Regions from separate parts of the Pseudarthrobacter sp. MOO14 genome, predicted to be linked through region 2. Evidence: predicted binding sites of a transcription regulator. Region 2 holds the regulator's gene; the other holds the start of a gene.
What was found. The regulator LexA, encoded in region 2, represses DNA repair genes until DNA is damaged. The targets are predictions, from matches to a motif close to TCGAACANNTGTTCGA.
Positions count from the first base shown of each region.

Region 1: AC4EEV_RS20240 (LexA family protein) is a predicted target of LexA. The motif match lies at 5,998-6,013, and genes of this name have one in related genera.

Region 1 covers NZ_JBZCRY010000002.1:5,500-16,664, forward strand. Annotated here, with positions in the region: gene AC4EEV_RS20200 (N-6 DNA methylase) at 1-234, opposite strand, end outside; gene AC4EEV_RS20205 (NYN domain-containing protein) at 231-728, opposite strand; gene AC4EEV_RS20210 (hypothetical protein) at 1,128-1,304, opposite strand; gene AC4EEV_RS20215 (MerR family transcriptional regulator) at 1,980-2,597, shown strand; gene AC4EEV_RS20220 (hypothetical protein) at 2,606-3,061, shown strand; gene AC4EEV_RS20225 (hypothetical protein) at 3,198-3,683, shown strand; gene AC4EEV_RS20230 (hypothetical protein) at 3,874-4,206, opposite strand; gene AC4EEV_RS20235 (Y-family DNA polymerase) at 4,246-5,544, opposite strand; gene AC4EEV_RS20240 (LexA family protein) at 5,553-5,984, opposite strand; gene AC4EEV_RS20245 (ATP-dependent DNA ligase) at 6,128-7,144, opposite strand; gene AC4EEV_RS20250 (hypothetical protein) at 7,191-7,382, opposite strand; gene AC4EEV_RS20255 (hypothetical protein) at 8,045-8,476, shown strand; gene AC4EEV_RS20260 (DUF3846 domain-containing protein) at 8,557-8,907, shown strand; gene AC4EEV_RS20265 (DUF4192 family protein) at 9,524-10,510, shown strand; gene AC4EEV_RS20270 (hypothetical protein) at 10,700-10,849, shown strand.
Region 2 covers NZ_CM177849.1:4,019,491-4,030,655, forward strand. Annotated here, with positions in the region: gene hflX (GTPase HflX) at 1-118, shown strand, start outside; gene AC4EEV_RS18520 (ATP-dependent DNA helicase) at 111-2,171, shown strand; gene lexA (transcriptional repressor LexA) at 2,204-2,932, opposite strand; gene AC4EEV_RS18530 (LysM peptidoglycan-binding domain-containing protein) at 3,286-3,702, shown strand; gene AC4EEV_RS18535 (histidinol-phosphate transaminase) at 3,868-4,986, shown strand; gene hisB (imidazoleglycerol-phosphate dehydratase HisB) at 5,048-5,674, shown strand; gene hisH (imidazole glycerol phosphate synthase subunit HisH) at 5,671-6,438, shown strand; gene AC4EEV_RS18550 (hypothetical protein) at 6,439-6,597, shown strand; gene priA (bifunctional 1-(5-phosphoribosyl)-5-((5-phosphoribosylamino)methylideneamino)imidazole-4-carboxamide isomerase/phosphoribosylanthranilate isomerase PriA) at 6,674-7,420, shown strand; gene AC4EEV_RS18560 (SseB family protein) at 7,441-8,325, shown strand; gene AC4EEV_RS18565 (MFS transporter) at 8,383-9,678, shown strand; gene AC4EEV_RS18570 (DUF1844 domain-containing protein) at 9,807-10,193, opposite strand; gene infC (translation initiation factor IF-3) at 10,597-11,165, shown strand, end outside.

The DNA.
Region 1 (11,165 bases), on a different replicon from region 2:
CATGGCGCTCGAAATTGTGCGGTCGAACGACAGGTCCTTAATCTCTTTGCCGTTGGCATTTAGCCAGGCACGGATTTCCGCTGCGTCAAAGCGTGGACTTGCCGCACTGCCGGCGACGGGTTTGGGGAAGTCCTCATGGCGTTGGCGCCAGTTACTGACAGTGGAGCGACCTACGCTTGCTAGTTGAGCAACGTCGCTGGCGGAGAGTGTGAGGGTGCTCTTGGGGGCGCTCATGCAGCCTTCTTGTTTGTGCGGAACAGATTGATGACGTTGGTGGGGGCGGGTGATTTGAGCAGCATGAGGTCAGGGCCTGCGACCAGCCGCATCCTATTTGAGAACCCCGCGTCGGGCCGGATAACGATGACCTGTACGCCCTCGGCTTTGAGGGCAGCAACTGCATACGCGAAGGCGTGGTCTCCCGACGCCAACACAATGCGGTCATAGTGGTCAGCAATCCAGGAGACGTCGCTTATGGCATCGAGTAGCGCCATGTCGGCGCCATCTTTTCCGCTGCGAGCGAGTCGCTGCACTGTGCCGGACCAGCCGAAGTAGGCGGCTGCGGCGTTGAAATGGCTGGCGCCAATCACCGTGTGGTCGCCACTTCGCGGTTCAACGGTCATATGGATGCGGGTGCGTATCTTCGCAACATCTACTGCACTGAGTTCACAGCTGCCCGCCATGTTTTCTACATCAATGACATACAGGGTTCGACCGCGCTGGCAATTCATTCTGGACGGCCTCTGTGGGCTGTGCTTTCTAGTCATTTTGTACCTTTCGCTGTAAGAAGGCCCCCTTCGGTGGGCTATCTGATGATGTAAACAGCTTAAGGCGAATTCACGGACTAGTCAACTGCAATGTGAGTTCACAAATATATTTTCGCTTGGTACCTGTCAAGCGCACCTGGCTTCGGGCAGTTAGAGGCAGGACGGGACCCTTGGAGCCATGTCCTCAACGCCAGCAGGTTGCCGATGCCTCGGAGTAGGAAAGGGGGGCGGATCACCGACCCCCTAGGGGCCCGTCCAGTTCGATAGCTCGCTTGGTGCCGCGTCCTGGCACATGCCAACGCTGGACTGTGAGACCCGCTGCGGCGTCTGCCATACGCAGACCCCGCAGCGGTTTTGCCCCTGCTACAGCGCGTTCGTCAGGGCGGATAGGCCTCCTGCCAGAAGCGCGGCGATGGTAGCCGTGAGGGTGCAGACGAGCAGCCCCACGGGCGTGGTGATGTTCAAGCCGAAGCGGTGAACAAGGGGCACGATGAGCCACCAAAGTCCCAGCGCAGCGATGATCAGAATTACGGGCAGCACCATGGCGTTTCCGCCTTTCTACTGGGTACGACGCCCAGTGGTTGACTAGAAACTCCGGCGGTCGGAGGATCTAGCTCCCATGTGTGCGGCCGGTTTCGCTTACGTGCAGACAGGCTCGAACTGCGGTTGCAGCGGTTACCGAACCGGCAGCTGCACACGCTCCGTCGACAGATCCGGTCGGCGCCGCAGGTACCGGAATGCATGACGGAAGGCGTTGCCCGTCCAGGCGACGTCAGCGGAAATTTCTACCAGCAAGGGCTCTATCAATGACAGGGTTACGGATTTTGTCCTTGCTGAATCTGTTCAGGTGGTTTCCGTGATTGTCTCCGGCCATGGGTGTGGGCCTTGTGGCGGCCCCAGGTATGGGCCTAGGTCCCGAGCAGCTTTCAGCGGCAACACCATGGAGCGGCAAACAATCCTTAGCTGGCGGTTCCACGGGCAGACCGGCCACGACGTACTGTGGCCGGTCCATCGGACCGATAACGGCCGCGCACACCACGTCCAGGGATTGGCGGCGCTTCAGCTTAGTCGCCCCTAACGGTACTAACCGCGCCGAGGGCAGGAGTGCAGGGGGCCTCGCCGGCCGCAGGCGACGCTTGCCCCGGGGCCTATATCGGCGAGCCAACGATTGCCCTTACCGATAACGGTGCAAAATGACTATAAGAGGGGGAAATAATGGCTTTCGACGTGCGCATGGCGGCTGTCCTGACCGGGACGACTGTCTCCCAGCTGAGGCGCTGGAGGCGAGAGGGTGTCTTTGAACCTGAGCTGCCAACAGCAGAAGGCGGAGTGCTTCAATATTCCTACCGAGACCTGATGGCCTTACGCGCCATAGCCTTTCTTCGGGCCAAGCTTTCCCTGCAGCGCATCCGTCTTGCTTTCTCCGTCCTGCGGAGACTCTCCTACGACGAGCACCTTTCTGCCTACACCTTCGGTGCCGATGCTCGTAGTGTGATTCTCAAAGATGACGCTGGAAATCTGATCGAACTCGTTGGACAGCCAGGGCAGCTGCGGCTGTTCACATTCCAAGAGATTTTTTCATCGTTCAAGAACATGCACGGGGACGTGGTCGTTCCTTTCCAGCACCCTATGCCTTACCTCGAGGTTAACGTCAGCCGGATGGGCGGCTGGCCTACCATTCGCGAAACTCGAATCGCCTTCGACGCAGTGGCAAGCATTGTGGATGGTGAAACCATCACCGTCGAAAACATTGCCCACTTCTATCCCACCGTTTCACCAGACGCCGCCCGCGATGCCATCATGTTCGACCATATGGTGCGTGATGCGGGATGAAGTTTTTCATGGACGAGAACTTTGTGGTTCAGGTCAGCCAGCATCTACGGACGATGTTCCCCTGGCACGATTTCGTGACCACCCAGGACTTGGACCTAGAAGGCGAAAAGGACTTGCGTCTCTTTCCTAGACTCCGGGAACTGGGAATGAACGCAATCATCACGCATGACCTACGGCACCTTCAAGAGGCGGACGAGACACGCAGCCTCTTTGATAACGAGCTCCACTGGATAGGCATGAAGCAGACTCCCCAGGGGGTCAGGGGAGTCACGGCGATCGCACTCCAGAGTGCTGCCATCATTGCGGCACTTCCCTTGATTGTGCAGGAGTGGAAAGACGAGCCCACGGCTTACAAGATCAACGCCCTGCAACGCCAACCCCACGAGCGCTTCACGGCAAAACCCTTGTCGCAATACATGCAGAGCCACAGCTACAGGGCATCCGTACCCGCATCAGTGTCCTGATGCTGGGCTGCCTGTTGGTCGCCCGGCTGCGAGCTTGTCGAACCGGTAGCACCAATATGCGTTAGCCCTATGGTCTTGCCACATTTGAATTGCGCTCGAAGACAGCGACTTATGCTAAGCCAGCAATAATTGTCTGATGGGGTATTCAGAGATTGTTTCTACGGCAGCGTTCTTACTGGCACTTCTCGTGGCTTGGCGGACCTGGCGTTGGGACCGGGCCGTCGTCACCGTCAACGGAAGACAATGGTTGGGCGGATTGGGAACGGCAGAAACGGATAAAAGCTCGTTCAGTGTGGAAATTTCCAATACCGGAAACCATGCCACACTGGTTCTCTCTGCTTATTGGCAGATCGAGCGCAAGAATTCCCCTGTACAAATGATTCCGGCCTCTCACGGCGGAGGCGGCATCGCATCGCTATTTGATCCTCCGAACGCCTCAAAGGAACCCGTGTTTCCCTTCACCCTAGACCGGAACCAGCAGGAAGCCTGGGACTTCGAAGTAAGCCTCCATGTTCTGAGAAACCCTGAAGCCATCACTCGTATGCGGCCGGCTGCCGAATTCCTGTCGCGTAGGCGCCGCCGTGTCGTCTATGGAACTTGGCTGCAGCCCAAACGCTCTTAGAGCTGGACTTCCTGTCGCTCGAGGTGATCTTTGAGTTGTCCATGGTTGTGGTCAATTCGGGTTATCCACGGGCGGGATTTAGGAGCGCGTTGGGGTATAGCCCTTAGGAGTCGTAGCGTTTGGTAACCCATAAAGAGTTGCCCCCGGCTGTGGGCAACGGCCCGGTAGTCCGTTCCGGCGCCCGGGCGGGCTATGCCGCGGCCGCGCCCTCATCGGTGATGGCTTCGAGCAGCCACTGGTCCGACAATGGGTCGCGGCGCAGTTCGAACGTTTGAAGTGCCGAGGTCGAGGTCAGGCGGACCTGGACTTGCCAGTGTTCGATGTCGACGACGTTGCCGATGCCGACGGGGATGGTTTGGCGGGTTTCCCACCAGGCGTCTCTGGTATACCAGTGGGCGCTGTCGAGGGTGGGATCAACGGCCCAGATCCGGCCGTCGTAGCGGACGGCGAGGGGAGTGCCGGCGGGGGTGAAGCGGACATCGACGGGGATGCTGAGTGTGGGTGCTTCGGGGGTGATGGTCATCGCTGGTGGTGTTCTTTCTGGTTTTGCTGGGTCGGGTGGTTAGGCGGCTTTGACGAGGGGGAGTTCGTCCCAGTGGGTGGTGTATCTGGGCGAGAGCATGTCGCGTTTCATGGTCCAGTCCGGTCCGCCGCGGATCCCGCCGTAGCCGAGGCCGATGGAGCCGCGGCCGTAGCGGCGGGTGACGTCTTCGAGGAGGGGGCCGATGTGGCGTTCCTCGTGCCGGTTCTCGAACAGTTCGAGGGGTTTTTGGTTGCCGGTGGGGCGGAGGTCGGTGACCATGATCCCCGCCTTGGCATACCTGATGCCTTCGACGATCCGGGGGAGGAGGGCGTGGGCGGCTTTGGTGAGGATGACGGGGTCGGCGGTGGGCATTGGCAGCGGGATGCAGACGGAGGGGTAGGAGGTGTCGTTGGGGTTGAAGTGTGAGGTCCCTGCGAATGCGGTGAGGACTTTGGCCTGCAGCCCGTGTTTGGCCAGTCGGGCGGAGGCTTGCTGTCCGTAGACGCTCATGACCTGCCGGATCCCGGCCGTGGTGGTGATGGGTTTGGCGAATGAGCGGGAGAAGATGAGTTGGTCCCGGCCGATGCGTTCTTCTTCCATTGGGATGCAGGGGGTGCCCTGCAGTTCCAGGACGGTGCGCATCACGACGACGTTGAATTTGTCGCGGATCATGACCGGGTCGGCTTGGGTGGGGTCGGCGATGGTGAAGATGCCCATGACGTTGAGCCGGCGCGTGAGCCGGCCGGCGATGCCCCACACTTCCTCGACGGACAGCCGGTCGAGTAGGCCCTGGCGTACGTCCTGGGGGATGGAGTCCCAGTGGCAGACCCCGGCGAAGGTCTTGTTGTTCTTGGCCCACTTGTTGGCCAGCTTCGCGAGGGTCTTGGTCGGGCCGATTCCGACGCAGACGGGCACGCCGACGTTCCGCCGGACCGTGGCCTTGATCGACCGGCCCATCTCGGCGAGCTCTGTCGGGGTGCCTTTGACGCCGAGGAAGGCTTCGTCGATGCTGTACACCTCGAGCCAGGCCGAGTAGCGGCCGAGTAGTTCCATCACCCGGGCGCTGATGTCTCCGTAGAGCTCGTAGTTGCTTGAGAGCGCGACCAGGCCCCATTCCTTGGCGCGTGGGGCGAGCTTGAACCAGGGCTCGCCCATGGCGATGCCCAGGGCTTTGGCCTCGGGGGAGCGGGTGACGGCGCAGCCGTCGTTGTTCGAGAGTACGATCACCGGGCGCCGCTCAAGAGAGGGGTTGAACGCGCGCTCGGCGGAGGCGTAGAAGCAGTTGACGTCCACGTGCGCGATTTGCGGCATCCGCCGCATGACCGCCGGCTTAGACATCCCGGCCTCTAGACATAATGCAGGCACCTTACGGCGGTACCCCAGATCACGAGGTCGCTGAGGGCTGGCACCTCAATGTCGGGGTAGGCCGGGTTTTCGGCCTGCAGCACCACCCCTGTCGGCGTGATGCGCAGACGTTTGATGGTTAGTTCCCCGTCCAGGACGGCGACAACCACAGATCCGTCCTTGGGTTCCAGTGCCCGGTTGACGATCAGCTCGTCCCCATCACTGATGCCGGCACCCTCCATGGACTCCCCGGTCACCCGGACCACGTACGTGCTGGTGACGTCTTTAATAAGGTGCTCGTTCAGGTCGATCCGGCCGTCGAAGTAGTCCTGCGCCGGCGACGGGAACCCCGCAGCGACCGGCACTGGGGAGACCAGTACCGACAACAACGACACCCCCGCCTCTACCACGCGGGGACCGACAATCACGCTCACAACACACCTTTATTCGAACATACTTTCGAAATTTAGTGTACGCGCCCGCTCTGACATTCGGTTTTCCTGACCATGTTGCATTGGATGCGGGACCGCTGGAGGGTGATTGCATCATGTTCCCGCGGGCTTCTGTCTTCGCGCGGTCAGCGGTGCCGGTGGTGCAGTTCCGGGGGAAGACCGACCTCGGCGGGATCCAGCTCCGGCCTGGGGCGCCGGTAGCTAATGGGGTGTCGGAAGGATGTGCCGGACCAGGCGACGTCGGCGGTGACCTCGACTACGACCGGTTCGACCAGGGTCAGCCGCACGGGGCCTTTGTCCTTGCTGAATCTGTTCAGGGAGGACTCGCTGATCTCTTCGGGCCACGGGTGGCCGGGACCGGCAGGACGGAGGTGCCGGCCCAGTTCACGGCCGACCTTGGTGGAGAGGACGGTTGACCGGCCGACGATCTTCAGTTCGCCGCCAACGGGCAGGCCGGCGATGAGGGCCTGCGGCTGGGACACGGACCCGATCACGGCGGCGCACACGATGTCCCAGACGTCTTTGTGCTTGAGCTTCAGCCAGATCCTGGCGGCCTCGTAGGGCTGGTCGCCTTTGAAGACGAGACCTTCGATTCCTGTCGCGGGAAGATCCCGCAGCCAGGTTTTCGCCTGGCCCATGTTCCGGGTGATGGGGGAGAGGTTCAGCGGCGGTGCCCAGTCCCGGGCGAGTTCTTCGAGCAGCTGCCGGCGTCCGGTGAACGGCAGGGCCCGGGTGTCGTGCCCGGCGACGGCGAGCACGTCGAAGGCCACGAACGATGCGGGCAGCTCGTTGGTCAGGGCCGGCAGCGCGGCCTTGGAGGTGACCATGCGCTGCTGCAGCGCGTCGAAGTCCAGCCGGTCCCGGTTCCAGATGATGGCTTCGCCATCCAGGATTACGCCGGGTGGCACCTGGTCAGCGATGGCCGCAGCCAGGTCTGGCAGGACTTTTGTGAGTTCTTTGCCCTGTCTGGACCAGAGCGTCACCGTGCCGCCGTCATGAAAAGCCGTAGTGCGGAAACCGTCCCACTTGGGTTCCGCCCATAGGCCGCCGGGCAGTGCGTTGGGGCCGGGAAAGGATTTGACGAGTTTGGCCAGGGCAACCGCGACCGGCGGTTGCAGTGCCGGCGGCAGGAACTCGGCCATGGGCCCAGCCTAAAGGAGAAACCAGCACGAACGTCCGTGCCGGTACTTACGTGGCTGCAGGGCCTTCGGTAGCGGCGTCGTCCGCGTCAACGCGGCGGAGCAGGGCCGCCACGGCCCGCACAGCTGCCGGATCTTCCTGCCAGGGCTTCCCGCCCCGTGAACAGGCATGAAAACCGGTGACAGGTGACTCTTCCGCGGCCTCGGCGACTTCGACCCACGCCGCGTTCAGATCTGCCACCCGCGCAGCCGTCAACGGCTCCCGTTCCACCGGGGCAACGGCCGCTGCCAGGGCAGGGCGACCAGCGCCCGTTACGGGCTTGCGCCGAGGGGCGAACCAGCTCCACACACCCATCGGCCTTGCCTCCCTATCAACCACTCCAGTGACCGTCCAGGGCAAAGCAGGGGGCCGCGACCGGTGGGGAAGGGGCCCCTCTGCCCTGGGCTGTAAACATCCTGCTGCTTACACCTTCGAGCATGCCACACGGGTCATCACAGCGGTAACTGATGGTGCATGCTCGCAGGGCTCGCATCGAAAGGGGCGTCCGCTGGCGCGGCTGGCTGTTGGGTGTTGCCGGTCCGTCGCAGAGCTCCGGCCCGTCATCACCTGTTGTGTCTACGACGTCTTTTGCTGCTGTCCTTCGGATTCTAGGTACCCGATCCAACCCGTCTAGCCCCCTCCGGGGGCCTGCGAGCCGAAAATTCTTAGGCCAGGGACCGCCGCTGGCGCGACTGTCCCGCAAGATTTTTCGGCTCTTGCCCGATGGGTAGACGGGCCGGTTCGGGCACCGAGCAAGCAAGCTTGCCAGCAGGCAAAAAACAACGGGGGGAGAAGGGGAGCTGGCCGGTCACCACGAACCGCCCCACCCACCCACTTCTCGGACAAGAAGGAGCACCACCAAAATGAACGCCATCATCACCAAGACCGTGACCACCACCGACACAGGGGAGACCATCCACGATGTTCCCGTGCTGGTCGATTACCACATGAACGACGGGTACGACTGGATGGACGTCATCAGTGAACACGGCTGGTCCGTGATCCCCAGCTGGGGCTGTGACGGCTGGGACCTTGGCCAGTGGCCGTACGTCATGGTCGCCGGGATCCGCACCGCGGACGAGATCGGCAACCTGTTCGGCATGGCCACCTATTGCGAGGGCGACGTTCGCACGTACTGGTTCAGGACAAAAGCCAGGTTCTGGACCGCGATCAGCGAACAGGCGTTCTTCCACTGGAGGAACGGACAGGCCCAAGGCCCGGAAGACTTGCCCGAAGCCGCCGCCGAACTGCCCAGCCGCTACCGGATGCCCTGCAACCTCTCCGATGCAGCCTAACCCCATCACCAGCCGGTGCCCCGCCCCTGAACGGCGGGGCACCGCACCCCCACGACACATCATCTGAGAGGACAGACCCAATGAGCACCTGCACCGCCCTGATCATCCCCGCCGATCCGAACGAACCGGTCCGGGTCGAAACCATTGACGCCAGACTGGAGAACCTGCAAACCCTCGTGGCCGGGAACATCGAAGCCGTGAGCGGCGATGACTGGCACTTCTACCTGAACGAGGAAGGAAAAATCCTGAACCTCCCGCCGAACCGCCGGGCCGGGCTGCTGGTCCTTGAAAAAACCGGCATGCTCGCAGACGTGTACTGCGGGAACGTCGTAGTCCTGGGCGAGACCCACGACGGGGACGAAGGCAATGTTCCTGAGCACCTGATCAAACTCGCACGAAAGCTCTTCGGACTGGAACGCGAAGCGGCCTAACAGGGACGGGCACTCACCTGCTCGAATACTTCCCATGAGCAGGGGAGTGCCCCGATTTCCCTTTTCAGGTTCAGACGCGCGGGGCGGTCCGCCGCCAGTGCCTGGCTTGAGTGCCTGGTCGCCGGCGGCGGACCGCCATTCCGCCAATCCGGGGCCGCGGATCACCTGGTGCACGCGGCAAGCCGTGGCGGCCGCGGACTAAGCGGGACACCGGGCCGGGGAAGATGCATGCTCGCAGGGCTCGCATCGAAAGGGGCGTCCGCTGGCGCGGCCGGCTGTTGGGTGCTGCCGGTCCGTCGCAGAGCTCCGGCCCGTCATCACCTGTTGTGTCTACGACGTTTTTTGCTGCTGTCCTTCGGATTCTAGGTACCCGACCCAACCCGTCTAGCCCCCTCCGGGGGCCTGCGAGCCGAAAATTCTTAGGCCAGGGACCTTGCTTCGCTGCGGTCCCGCAAGATTTTTCGGCTCTTGCCCGATGGGTAGACGGGCCGGTTCGGGCACCGAGCAAGCGAGCTTGCCAGCAGGCAAAAAACAACGGGGGGAGAAGGGGAGCTGGCCGGTCACCTGAACCGCCCCACCCACCCACTTCTCGGACAAGAAGAAAGAATCAAAAACCATGACTGAAAAGCTCACCATTTCCGGTTCCGCCGACCTGATCGCTGCCGTCCCGCACCTGCTGGGCAAAGAGCCGAAAGAGTCCTTCGTGGTGCTGACGTCCCGCGCTGGCACCCTTGGCGCCAGCCTGCGCATGGACGCACCGGCAGGGGCTGACCCGGGCGATTACGCCCAGATGATGACCACCTATGCCGCCCACGACGAGAACGCAACGGGCAGCTTCGTCATCGTCTACACCGACGAAGACCCGGACCACGGCTACCCCTACGCCGCACACGTCGCAGCCCTCACGTCCGAACTGGCTACGGCGCGGATGCCCGTCCGTATGGTCCTGCTGGTCACGGGAACCCACTGGGCGACATACGGCACCGCCGAGAAGAACCCGCTGGATGAGATTCGGGACAGCAACGCCAACGTGACACTGACCTATTTCGGGTCCGCCCCGCACCTTGACGTGTACAACCCAGAATTGCTGGGCGTGTGGGCGGCTCCAGTGCAGGCGCCGGAAGGCACCGATCAGGACCTGGGATTCGCGTGCGGAATGTGGGACGCCGCGCTGGACGGGGCACCTATGCCGCCGGAGACGGAGACGGCCCGCCAGCTGGCTGCAGCATTCCAGCACCGCCACATTCGCGACTACCTGTTCCGGGACACCATCACCACGCACAACGGCGACTTCGGAGACACCCTGATGGGTAAATTCACCAGCCGCCCTGACTGGGACCGCGTGGACCGCGCGGAAGCCGAGGCATTCGAGCTAATGAAGGTTGTACCTGGCGGGCAGCGCGCCCCCATGCTGACCCTGATGGGCTGGCTTCAATGGCTCAAAGGCAGCGGATCCCAGGCGGACCGCTACCTGAAGCTCGCCGCCGAAGACGTACCTGATTTCCGCCTCGCCGTGCTGTTGCGGGAACTGATCAACCGCGGCTACATCGCGGACGTCGCCCGCAACCCCGAAACCGCGTACCAGCGCCGCCTCATCCAGTGACAAACGGGCCGGGCCGGATCACCACACGATCCGGCCCGGCCTCCTTCTCGTGGTGGCGGGGCGGCCTCCTCCGCTGCGCTCCCCCGGCCGCCGGTCACGCTGGCGCGGGCGCAGCCACACACCCAGTCAACGCGCAGAAACCACGGCTACAGTGAACACCAGACACTGCACCGACCAGGAAGCGCGAGCATGGGAACCGACTACATCCTCACCGAGGACGACAAGCCCGGCGAGAACGCCAGCCTCGCCGAAGACATCATCGAACTCAGCCTGCTCACCGCCGGCCAACCGGCCACGCCGGTGGATCTCGGCTGGGCCCAGGAACACCACAACTTCTAAACCTGCGCAGCGCTGACGCTGCACCCGTGACTTCCTTTGTCCGAGGAAAACCAAGGAGCCGGCGCCCGCAAGGGTGCCGGCTCCTTGGTGTTCAAGACCAGAAAGGGGCGTCCGCTGGCGCGGCTGGCTGTTGGGTGTTGCCAGTCCGTCGCAGAGCTCCGGCCCGTCATCACCTGTTGTGTCTACGACGTTTTTTGCTGCTGTCCTTCGGATTCTAGGTACCCGACCCAACCCGTCTAGCCCCCTCCGGGGGCCTGCGAGCCGAAAATTCTTAGGCCAGGGACCGCCGCTGGCGCGACTGTCCCGCAAGATTTTT
Region 2 (11,165 bases):
GCACGAATCCGACGCCGAAATCATCCACCTCGACCACGTTGAGGAAGGTACCAGGGCCGTGGTGATGGTCCGCGAGGGCCTGGCATCCGAGCTGGAACCATTCGCCCTCAATGACTGACCTCGCGGCCGGGGAAGCTGCGCAGGCGGCCGGCGAGCAGTTCGTCCTTGAACTGCTCGACCGCGCCGTCGCCGGCATGGGCGGACAAAGCCGCACCGGACAACACGAAATGGCCCGCCAGGTGGCCCGGGCCATCAGTTCGGGCAACCATCTCCTGGTCCAGGCCGGCACCGGGACCGGCAAGTCCCTGGCCTACCTGGTACCGCTCATTGCCCACGCGTTGGAAAGCAATAAGCCCGCCCTGGTGTCCACGGCCACGCTGGCCCTGCAAACCCAGATCGTGGGCAGGGACCTGCCCCGCCTCCTGAAGAACATCACCCCGGCCCTGGATCGGCCCGTCAAAGTGGCCCTGGTCAAGGGGCGGTCCAACTACGTCTGCCGCCACAAGGTGGAGGGCGGGTTCCCTTCCGAAGAGCCTTCGGAGGGCCAGCTGTTCTCCCTGGGCGAGGACACCAGCGTGCCGCACTTCGCCGCATCTGTGGGCGGTCCCGCCTCCCAGCTGGGCAAGGAAGTGGTGCGGCTGCGGGAGTGGGCCGAAAAAACGGCCACCGGCGACCGTGACGAGCTCCTTCCCGGCGTGACCGACCGTGCATGGCGGCAGGTGTCCGTGACCTCCATGGAATGCCTGGGGGCGCAAAAATGTCCCATGGCCGCTGAGTGCTTCAGTGAACTGGCGCGGCAGGACGCGGCCGAGGCAGACGTCGTGGTGACCAACCACGCCATGCTCGCCGTCAGCGCCTTCGAGGGGCTCGCCGTGCTGCCCGAATATGACGTCGTGGTAGTGGACGAGGCGCATGAACTGCAGGACCGCGTCACCGGGGCCGTCTCCGGGCAGTTGTCCGTCGCCATGGTGCACGCCGCCGCATCAGGTGCCCGCAAACACACGGCCATCACCGTTGACGCCCTGAACGCTGCGGCCGCCAACCTTGAGCTGGCCCTCGCCGGGGCCCCGAACGGCCTGCTGCCCAACGGCCTGAACGACGAACAGCTGGACTGCGTGGACCAGCTGCGTGAGGCCTGCCGCGCGGCGCTGTCCGATTCCAAGGGGGACAGCAACACCACGGCCGACGGCGGGCGGCAGCTCGCCCGGTCCCGCCTCATGCTGATCCTTGAATTATGCGAACGGCTGCTGGCTGCCCGGGAGAACCGCGAAGTGGTCTGGTTCTCGCGCGCGAGCACCTTCGACCCCGGCCAGGGTTACTCCCAGCCTGACGAGAATGCGCCGGTGCTGGTCAACATCGCGCCGCTGTCCGTTGCCGGGCGGCTGAGGGAAGGACTCTTCGCCGGCCACACTGTTGTGCTGACCTCTGCCACCCTGGCCATCGGGTCCGCGTTCGAACCGGCAGCTGGCGGGCTGGGACTGATAGGCGACGGAGCACCCAGCTGGACGGGGGTGGATGTCGGCTCACCCTTCGACTACCCCAAACAGGGCATCCTCTACGTGGCGGGACACCTGCCCAAACCCGGACGGGGTGTTTCGCCGGAAGCCCTGGAGGAGCTCGAGGCGCTCATCAAAGCATCCGGTGGCGGGGCCCTTTGCCTCTTTTCCTCGCGTCGGGCTGCGGAGGAGGCCGCCGATGCCCTGCGGCCCAAGCTCGATATGACCGTGCTCTGCCAGGGCGAGTCAACCATGACCGCCCTGGTCAAGCAGTTCGCGGACGAACCGGATACCTGCCTCTTCGGGACTATGTCCCTGTGGCAGGGGGTGGACGTTCCGGGCGGGTCGTGCCGGCTCGTGGTGATCGACCGGATTCCCTTCCCCAGGCCGGACGATCCCCTCATGACAGCTCGGTCGCGGGCCGTGGCCCAGGCCGGTGGCAACGGTTTCATGTCGGTGTCGGCTACCCACGCGGCCATCCGGCTGGCGCAGGGCGCCGGGCGGCTGATCCGGTCAACCGGCGACAAAGGAGTGGTGGCGGTGCTGGATTCGCGGCTGGCAACCGAACGTTATGCGGGCTTCCTGCGGGCCGCGCTGCCGCCTTTCTGGTCCACCACGGACCGCAGCAAGGCGCTGGCCGCACTCACCAGGCTCGGCGCGGAGGCCTCTGGATAGAGGCCTGCCGCGGCCGGAGGTGACAGGCGGTGTCAGAGGGACCGCAGCACCGAAACCACTTTGCCCATGATGGTCGCGTGGTCGCCCAGGATGGGTTCGTACTGCGTGTTCTGCGGGAGCAGCCAGGTGTGGCCGTCCCGCTGGCGGAAGGTCTTGACGGTTGCTTCGTCATCGAGCAGGGCAGCGACGATGTCACCGTTGACGGCGTCCGCCTGGCGGCGCACCACGACCCAGTCTCCGTCGCAGATGGCGGCGTCCACCATGGAGTCCCCGGCCACTTTGAGCATGAACAGTTCACCCTGGCCCACAAGTTGGCGGGGGAGCGGCATGACATCCTCAACGAGCTGCTCGGCGAGGATGGGACCGCCGGCGGCAATCCGGCCCACGAGCGGAACCATGGCGGTGTCCAGCGCGGTAGGCAGCTCCGTTACGGTGGCGCCGGGTGTCTGCGGCGCTGAGGCGGCAATCGGCTTCCCGCCGCCGCCGTCAAGCGTGAGGGGCATGAGCACCTCCATGGCCCGCGGCCGCTTCGGGTCGCGCCGGAGGTAGCCCAGCTTCTCCAGCTGGGACAGCTGATGGGTCACGCTGGACAAGCTCGCAAGGCCCACCGTGTCGCCGATCTCGCGCATTGAGGGCGGGTAGCCGTTGTCATTGACGGACCGCTGGATGGTCTCGAGGATCTTCTTCTGCCGCGGGGTAAGCCCCTTCGGAGTCCTCTTTGGTTGCGGGGCCGTCCTGCCCCCGGCGGCTGCTGCTGCCATGTTCGCCAATGCCTTTCGCTTGCCGCCGGATCTTCCGCCCCACGCCGTTGGCCGGCGTTGCGTGAAGGGTCACCGCTGTCATTGTCAGACCCTGCTGTTCAACTTCAGTGGTGGTTGTTCTTGGTTTCCAAGCTAGGCCAGCCACATTGCTTTTTCAAACATTTGTTCTAGCGAGTCTCGACATTGTTCGTTGATAGGTGCTAAAACTTAGTAAGCAAAGTTCGAATATGTGTTCTAACCACTGCATGGCCTGTTCGAAGACCTGGCCGGAAGAGATTGGTATTCCGGCACGGCAGGCAGGACGGCAGCGGCGGACACCCGGGCAGCACGGCAGGTCCAGGAGGGCTCAGTTCATGTCAGCTTTAACTTTTTCCCACATATCCCGTCCGGAGTTCCTGGCCGGGGAGCGCCACTCGTCCGGCAGCCGGCGGATAAGTGCCGGAACTGCGCCATCACCGGCGCCGCTTCGGTTGACCCGGCGGGGGCGGATCGTCCTGGTGGGAGTGCCGCTGATTCTCCTCGCGGTCCTGCTGCTCTCCTTGGCGGGACTTTTCCACTCCCCGGCCAAGGCCTCCGATTCCGCCGCGGACCTCGCCGTGACGCCCACGGTGACAGTCACGGTCCAGCCCGGCCAGTCCCTGTGGTCCATCGCCGGTGCCGTGGCCCCGAATCGGGATGCACGGGACGTCGTGGCCGACATCGTCCAGCTCAACAACCTCTCCGCCGGCGCGGTCCTGCCCGGGCAGCAGCTCTTCGTCCCCAGCCGCTGACCCCTTCTTGAGCGGGTACCGCGGAGCGGTAGCCTGGCGCCGCGGCCTGGTGACTGCGGGTGCGCGTCCCCCGGAGGCTGCCGCCAGCTCTTCGTCCGGGCGTCTCCGAGGCAGGCCAAAAGTGTCATATTTTCCGGTAGTTGCCACGGCAACTAAACTGTTCAGGTGAACGACCAGCTAGAACGCCTGAACCGGCTACCCCTCCGCAGCAACCTTCGCGGGCTGACTCCCTACGGGGCGCCCCAACTGGACGTCCCCATTCTCCTGAACGTCAACGAGAACACCCATGGCGTCCCGGCGGACGTGCGTGCCGCCATCAGCGCCGCCGTGACGGAGGCCGCCGCCGGCCTGAACCGCTACCCGGACCGGGAGTTCACCGAGCTCCGCAAGGCCCTGGCCGAATACCTTGGCCACGGCCTCGACGAAACCAACCTGTGGGCCGCCAACGGCTCCAACGAGGTCCTGCAGCAAATCCTCCAGGCGTTCGGCGGCCCGGGCCGCACCGCCCTGGGCTTCCCGCCCACGTACTCCATGTACCCGCTGCTGGCGAGCGGCACCGACACCGAATACATCACCGGTGTCCGGGCCGAGGGCTACGACCTCAGCGCAGAATCCGCTGCCCGGCAGGTCAGGGAGCTGCAGCCGAACATCGTGTTCCTCTGCTCGCCGAACAATCCCACCGGCACCGGCCTGGGACTGGACGTCGTCGAGGCTGTCTACGAGGCCGGTGCTCCAAGCCAGACCATCGTCATCGTGGACGAGGCGTACCACGAATTCGCCCACGACGGCACGCCCAGCGCCCTGACCCTGTTGCCCGGCAGGGAGCGGCTGATTGTCTCCCGCACCATGAGCAAGGCCTTCGCACTCGCCGGCGCACGCCTCGGCTACATGGCCGCGGCCCCGGAGGTCACCGATGCCCTGCGGCTGGTGCGCCTTCCGTACCACCTGTCCGCGATCACCCAGGCAACCGCCTTGGCAGCCCTGCAGCACCGCGAAGCGCTCATGGCCGATGTGCAGGACATCAAGCAGCAGCGCGACCGCATTGTGGCTGAGCTGACCAGGATGGGCCTCAAGCCCGCCGCGTCCGACTCCAACTACGTGTTCTTCGGCGGCCTGGAGAACCCGCACCAGGTCTGGCAGGAACTGCTGGACGCGGGCGTGCTGATCCGCGACGTGGGAATTCCCGGGCACCTGCGGGTCACGGCCGGTACCGAGCCGGAAACCACAGCCTTCCTCACGTCCCTGGAGCGCATCCTTGCGGGCCACGCCGCGCTTCCCGCCTAGACTTGATACAGCGGCGCTGGGCGCCCTGAACCACTCCTTCTCCCACTAAGGATCCTTCACCATGAGTTCAACCGGTTCGAATACTGCTGCGGCCCGGACCGCCCGCATGGAGCGCGCCACCAGCGAGTCCTCCGTCCTCGTGGAGATCAACCTCGACGGAACGGGTGTGTCCAACATCGACACCTCGGTGCCGTTCTACGACCACATGCTGACCGCCCTGTGCAAGCACTCGCTGATCGACATGACCGTCAAAGCCACCGGCGACACCCACATCGACGTCCACCACACCGTGGAGGATGTCGCCATCACGTTCGGCGAGGTCCTGCGGACCGCGTTGGGAAACAAAGCCGGGATCCGCAGGTTTGGCGAGGCCACCGTGCCGCTGGACGAAGCCCTCGCCAACGCGGTGGTGGACGTCTCCGGCCGTCCCTACCTGGTCCACGGCGGCGAGCCCGCTGGCCAGGAGTACCACTTGATAGGCGGCCACTTCACCGGCTCCCTGACCCGCCACGTCTTTGAGGCCATCACGCTGCACGCCGGCATCTGCCTGCACATGAACGTCCTGGCCGGCCGGGACCCGCACCACATCGTGGAGGCGCAGTTCAAGGCCTTCGCCCGCGCGCTCCGCGCCGCCGTCGAACCCGATCCCCGGGTTGAAGGCATCCCCTCCACCAAGGGTGCGCTGTGAGCGGGCAGGTCCTCAAGGACGGAGCGATCATCGATCCCACCGCCTCACAGAAGCTCCCGTCGCCCGAGGGCAAGCCGACGGTGACGGTGCTCGACTACGGGTCCGGGAACGTCCGCTCGGCCGTGCGCGCCCTGGAGCGCGCCGGTGCGGAAGTGATCCTCAGCGCCAAACCGGACGATGTGCTCAACGCCGACGGCCTGGTGGTCCCCGGCGTCGGCGCATTCGAGACCGTGATGCGCGAACTCAAGGCCGTGGACGGCATCCGCCTCATCGGCAGGCGCGTCGCAGGAGGACGCCCCGTGCTGGGCATCTGCGTGGGTTTGCAGGTCCTCTTCGAGGCCGGCGTGGAACATGGCACGGAAGCCGAGGGCATCGGTGAATGGCCTGGCAAGGTGGAGGCATTGCGCGCCGAAGTTGTCCCGCACATGGGCTGGAACACCGTCAAGGTGCCCGAGGGATCCAAGCTGTTCGCCGGCGTCGAAAATGAACGGTTCTACTTCGTGCATTCCTACGGCGTGCAGGAGTGGAACTTTGAGGTGATCCAGCCGCGGATGGCGCCACCGCTGGTCACCTGGTCCGAGCACGGCGGCCCCTTCATTGCCGCCGTGGAGAACGGGCCGCTCTGCGCGACGCAGTTCCACCCCGAAAAGTCCGGCGACGCCGGCGCCCGGCTCCTGCGCAACTGGGTGGAAGGCCTCTGCAAGCCCGCCACCGGCGACGCCGCCCATGGCACCTCCCCGGCCGAAGCCGGCAGTGGCGCCTAGATGTGGTCCGTACTTCTTATGGGCCTCGCCGGCATCCTGATTGGCGGCGGCATCTCGTTCCGTCAGCAGCACAAGCCGCTCTGGACGCAGGTGTCCTTCTACGTCCTGGCCGCCATGTCGCTGCTGGCCGCCTATTTGCTCACGCTGCCCGCCAGCTGACCCCGCCGGCCGCCGGCGACCATGCCGGCGTCGGCGCCCCAGCCCCTGTCCCGAAGAACCAACACTGAGGATGAGTATGACCACCGCACATGACCTGCCGGTCCTTGAACTGCTGCCTGCCGTCGATGTCGTCAACGGGCAGGCCGTCCGGCTGGTCCAGGGGGAGGCCGGCAGCGAAACCAGCTACGGCACGCCCTTGGACGCGGCACTGAACTGGCAGCAACAGGGGGCCGAGTGGGTGCACCTGGTGGACCTGGATGCGGCGTTCGGGCGCGGTTCCAACGCGGACCTGCTCCGCGACGTGGTGGGCCGCCTGGACATCAAGGTGGAGCTTTCCGGCGGCCTGCGCGACGACGAGACCCTCGAAGCGGCCCTGGACCTGGGCGTGGCCCGGGTCAACCTGGGCACCGCTGCGCTGGAGAATCCGGAGTGGACCGCGCGGGCCATCGAACGCTTCGGCGACAAGATCGCCGTCGGCCTTGACGTCCGGGGCACCACCCTGGCCGGCCGGGGCTGGACCAAGGAAGGCGGGGACCTCTGGGACGTGCTGGGCCGCCTCGAGGAGGCCGGGTGCTCCCGCTATGTGGTGACCGACGTGACCAAGGACGGCACCCTGCAGGGACCCAACGTTGAACTCCTGCGCCAGATGGTGGAGAAGACCGGCAAACCCGTGGTCGCCTCCGGCGGCATCTCCAGCCTCGATGACCTCAAGGTCCTCCGCTCGCTGGTGCCGCTGGGCGTGGAAGGCGCCATCGTGGGCAAGGCCCTGTACGCCGGGGCCTTCACGCTGCCCGAAGCCCTCGACGTCGCCGGCCGGCGCTAGGCGCCCGGAAGGTCCAGCCAATGCCCAGCGCCCAGGAACCGGGACATCCCCCAGCCCGCCATCTGCCAGGACATATCGCCGCAGCCCTTGCCGGGGCCGGCGGGCCGGCGGACTCCGCGGGCCGGCCATGGGCCGGGCGCAGCCTAGCCGGCGCAGACGGCAAGATCCACAACTTCGAAGACGACGACGGCACGGCCGACGCCGGCTACCTCACCGCTGTTGCGGCGCTCCGGCAGGGGAGCGGCAGCGAGGCCGGGGTGGTGGCGGCGCTGGCAACGGCCCGGGTCTTCATCCCCATCGTGGCGCAGCTTGCTGAGGAAGCGGAGACGGACCACGGGCTGCACGCCGACAAGCAGGCGGACATGGCCCTGGTCACGCTGAAGGCCGCCGACGGCCGGACGGCGCTCCCGGCATTCACCTCTTCAGCCGCGCTCTCCGCCTGGCACCCCGAGGCCCGGCCGGTTGCCGTGTACGCGGCCCGCGCCGCGCTCTCTGCCGTCGCGGAGGGTGCCGAACTCCTGGTCCTGGACCCGGGGGCAGACTTCACCTTCGTGGTCCGCCGCCCGGCCGTCTGGGCCCTGGCCAAGCAGCACCACTGGGTCCCTTCCTACGAGGACGGTGAGCTTGCGGGTGAACTTGGCCGCGCCTCCTCCGGGTTTCCCGCGGTGCGCGGTATCGAACTCCTGCCTGGCAGGGGAGTGTCCGCCACTGCTGCCGACGGCACCGTGGTTCCCGGCGGCGGCGCCGGACCCGAACTCCAGGTGGTGCTCTACCTTGAGGACGGGTTGGACGCCGCCGGGGTCCAGGAACTGGTGGCCGGCCTGCAGGCGGAGTGGTCCCGGAATGTATTGTTTGGGGAGCGCGTCGATTCCCTGGAGATCAAGCTCAGGCGCGCTCCCGACTAGCTGCCGGCCGGATGGGTGAACCCCGCCCGCGCCGGGGCGGACCCTAAGGATCGCTTCGTGAATTTCGCTCTCTACCGGGAGTTGCTCGCCGTCCGGCCCATCCGGCGGCTGCTGCTGGTGGGCATGGTTGCCCGGATCCCGCACTCGGCTGCCGGAGTCCTGCTCACCCTGCATATCGTCCTGACCCTGGGCCAGGGCTACGCGGCGGCCGGCGCCGCCGCGGCGGTGATGACCATTGGCATTGCCCTTGGCGCCCCGTGGCGTGGCCGGCGCGTTGACACCGTGGGCCTGCGGACGGCGCTTATTCCGTCGGTGATCTCGGAGACCATCATCTGGTCCGTGGTGCCCCATGTGTCCTACCAGTGGCTCCTGCCGCTCGTCTTCGTCGGCGGCCTGCTCACACTGCCCATCTTCAGCGTCGTCCGGCAGTCCTTGGGCGTCCTGGCCCAAGGCGACCAGCGCCGTACGGCCTTTGCCCTGGACGCCATCACCACCGAAATGGTGTTCATGATCGGCCCGGCCGCGGGCGCCGTGGTGGCCACCAGCGGGTTCACCACCGCAGGCTTGACCGTCGTGGGCATAGCGACGTCGCTGGCCGGACTGTTCCTCATGTGGTTCAACCCGCCCACCCGCAGTGCGGACCCGGGAATGGGACGCGAAGCTGACGAGCAGCACGCGGCGGAGGCCGCCGTCGTCTCCACCGCCCCGGCCCATGTCCAGGAAGCCGCCGCGGAACTGGCGGCGCCCGCGGGTGCCGCTGCACCGCAGGAGGGCTCGAGGGGAAGGCCGGCGGGCGGCTTCTCCTGGTTCACCGCCACAGTGGCGGCCCTCTTCGCGGTCGCCGCCGGCGCCGGCATGGTCCTGAGCGGCACCGACGTTGGCATTGTTGCCGCCTTGGAGATCGGTGGACACCAGAGCGAAATCGGCATCGTCTTCGTCTTCTGGTGCGCCGCCTCAGTGGTGGGCGGCATCATCTACGGCGCCATGCACAGGCCCGTCCCGCCCGTCATCCTGCTGCTGGGCATGGCGGCCCTGACGCTGCCCATGGCACTCGCCCACGACACCTGGACGCTCGCTTTCGTCTCCGTCCTGCCCGGCTTGCTGTGCGCCCCGGTGCTCTCGGCGGCCTCCGAGAAGGTGGCGGACCTGGTCCCGGAGGAGCGGCGCGGGGAGGCGATGGGCTGGTACGGCTCGGCCCTCACCGCCGGGGTTGCACTCGGTTCGCCGCTCGCCGGCATCTTCATCGACCTGATGGGCCCCTCCGGCGGCTTCGTCTCGGTCGGGGGCGCGGGTGTGCTGCTGTGCCTGGTGGGGCTGGCCCTGCAGCTGCGCCGGCGCAGGGCCGCCGCCTGAACCCGCTTCCAACGGTTGCTCCCCGCCCGCGTGGACGAGCCGCGGGCCATGTTCCCGGGGAAACGACGACGGCGGGACGACCTCGGATGGTCGTCCCGCCGTCGGGCGCTGCGTGGGGGAGTCCGGCGTTAGTTCACGGCCCCGGTGTACTTTTCGCCCGGGCCCTTGCCCGGAGCATCGGGAATCAGGGACTCCTCACGGAAGGCGAGCTGGAGGGAGCGGAGGCCATCGCGCAACGGTCCGGCGTGCTGGGAGCCGATTTCCGGGGCGGCCGCGGTAACCAGGCCGGCAAGGGCGGTGATCAGTTTCCGGGCTTCGTCCAGGTCCTTGAGTTCGGCTGCGTTGTCTTCAGCGGCGAGGCCCAGCTTCACGGCGGCGGCGCTCATGAGGTGCACGGCGGCCGTGGTGATGACCTCGATGGCGGGGACCTCCGAGATGTCGCGGATCTGCTGTGAAACGTCCGCGCCTGCGTCAGCGGGCTCGAAAACATACGAATTACTGTCTGAGGTGCTCATACTGGTAAGCTTGACACAGACCGACTGGATGTCGTTATTTCAGAGATCGTTCCAAACGATGGGGTTCCCAGCAGCGCTTCGCGGCGTTGGCGGGAATTTTTTCTGTAGAATGGCATCCAGTTTGCAAGCGGAGTTCTCTCCCACCCGCGTCAGCCGCTGTTTCCCAGGTTCCTTGCGAACCGCCAGGGGACGAAAGGTTGCCGGGTACCTGGTTGGGCATGGAACCGGTAACAACCGGAACTGTGCGCGTGCTTCCCGTTTTCGGGACGGCTTCGCCAACCTGTTTGAGGCCTTCGATTGCTCCGGCAATTGGGGGCCTTCTCTATTTGCCGGACACAACAACAAACACAGGAGCTTTAACATTAGCGAGCCAAGAATCAATGAGCGTATCCGCGTCCCCGAGGTGCGGCTGGTCGGACCTGCAGGTGAACAGGTAGGAATCGTCCGTATTGAGGATGCCCTGCGCCTGGCTGCCGAATCCGACCTTGATCTCGTTGAAGTTGCACCTCAGGCGAAGCCTCCGGTGTGCAAGCTGATGGATTTCGGCAAGTACAAGTACGAAGCCGCGGTCAAGGCACGTGAGGCCCGGAAGAACCAGACGAATACCGTTCTGAAGGAAATCCGCTTCCGCCTCAAGATCGACACCCACGACTACGAGACCAAGCGGGGCCACGCCCTTCGCTTCCTCGGCGCCGGGGACAAGGTCAAGGCCATGATCCAGTTCCGCGGTCGCGAGCAGCAGCGCCCCGAAATGGGCATCCGCCTGCTCCAGCGCTTCGCGGACGACGTCGCCGAAGTTGGCGTGGTGGAGTCCAGCCCCCGCATCGATGGCCGGAACATGGTCATGGTTGTCGGTCCGCTGAAGAACAAGGCCGAGGCAAAGGCTGAAGCCCGTCGCGCCACCCAGCGCGCCGAGGCGAAGGCACAGAACGAAGCCAAGGCCTCCGGCCGTGTGGACACGTCCGGCACGGA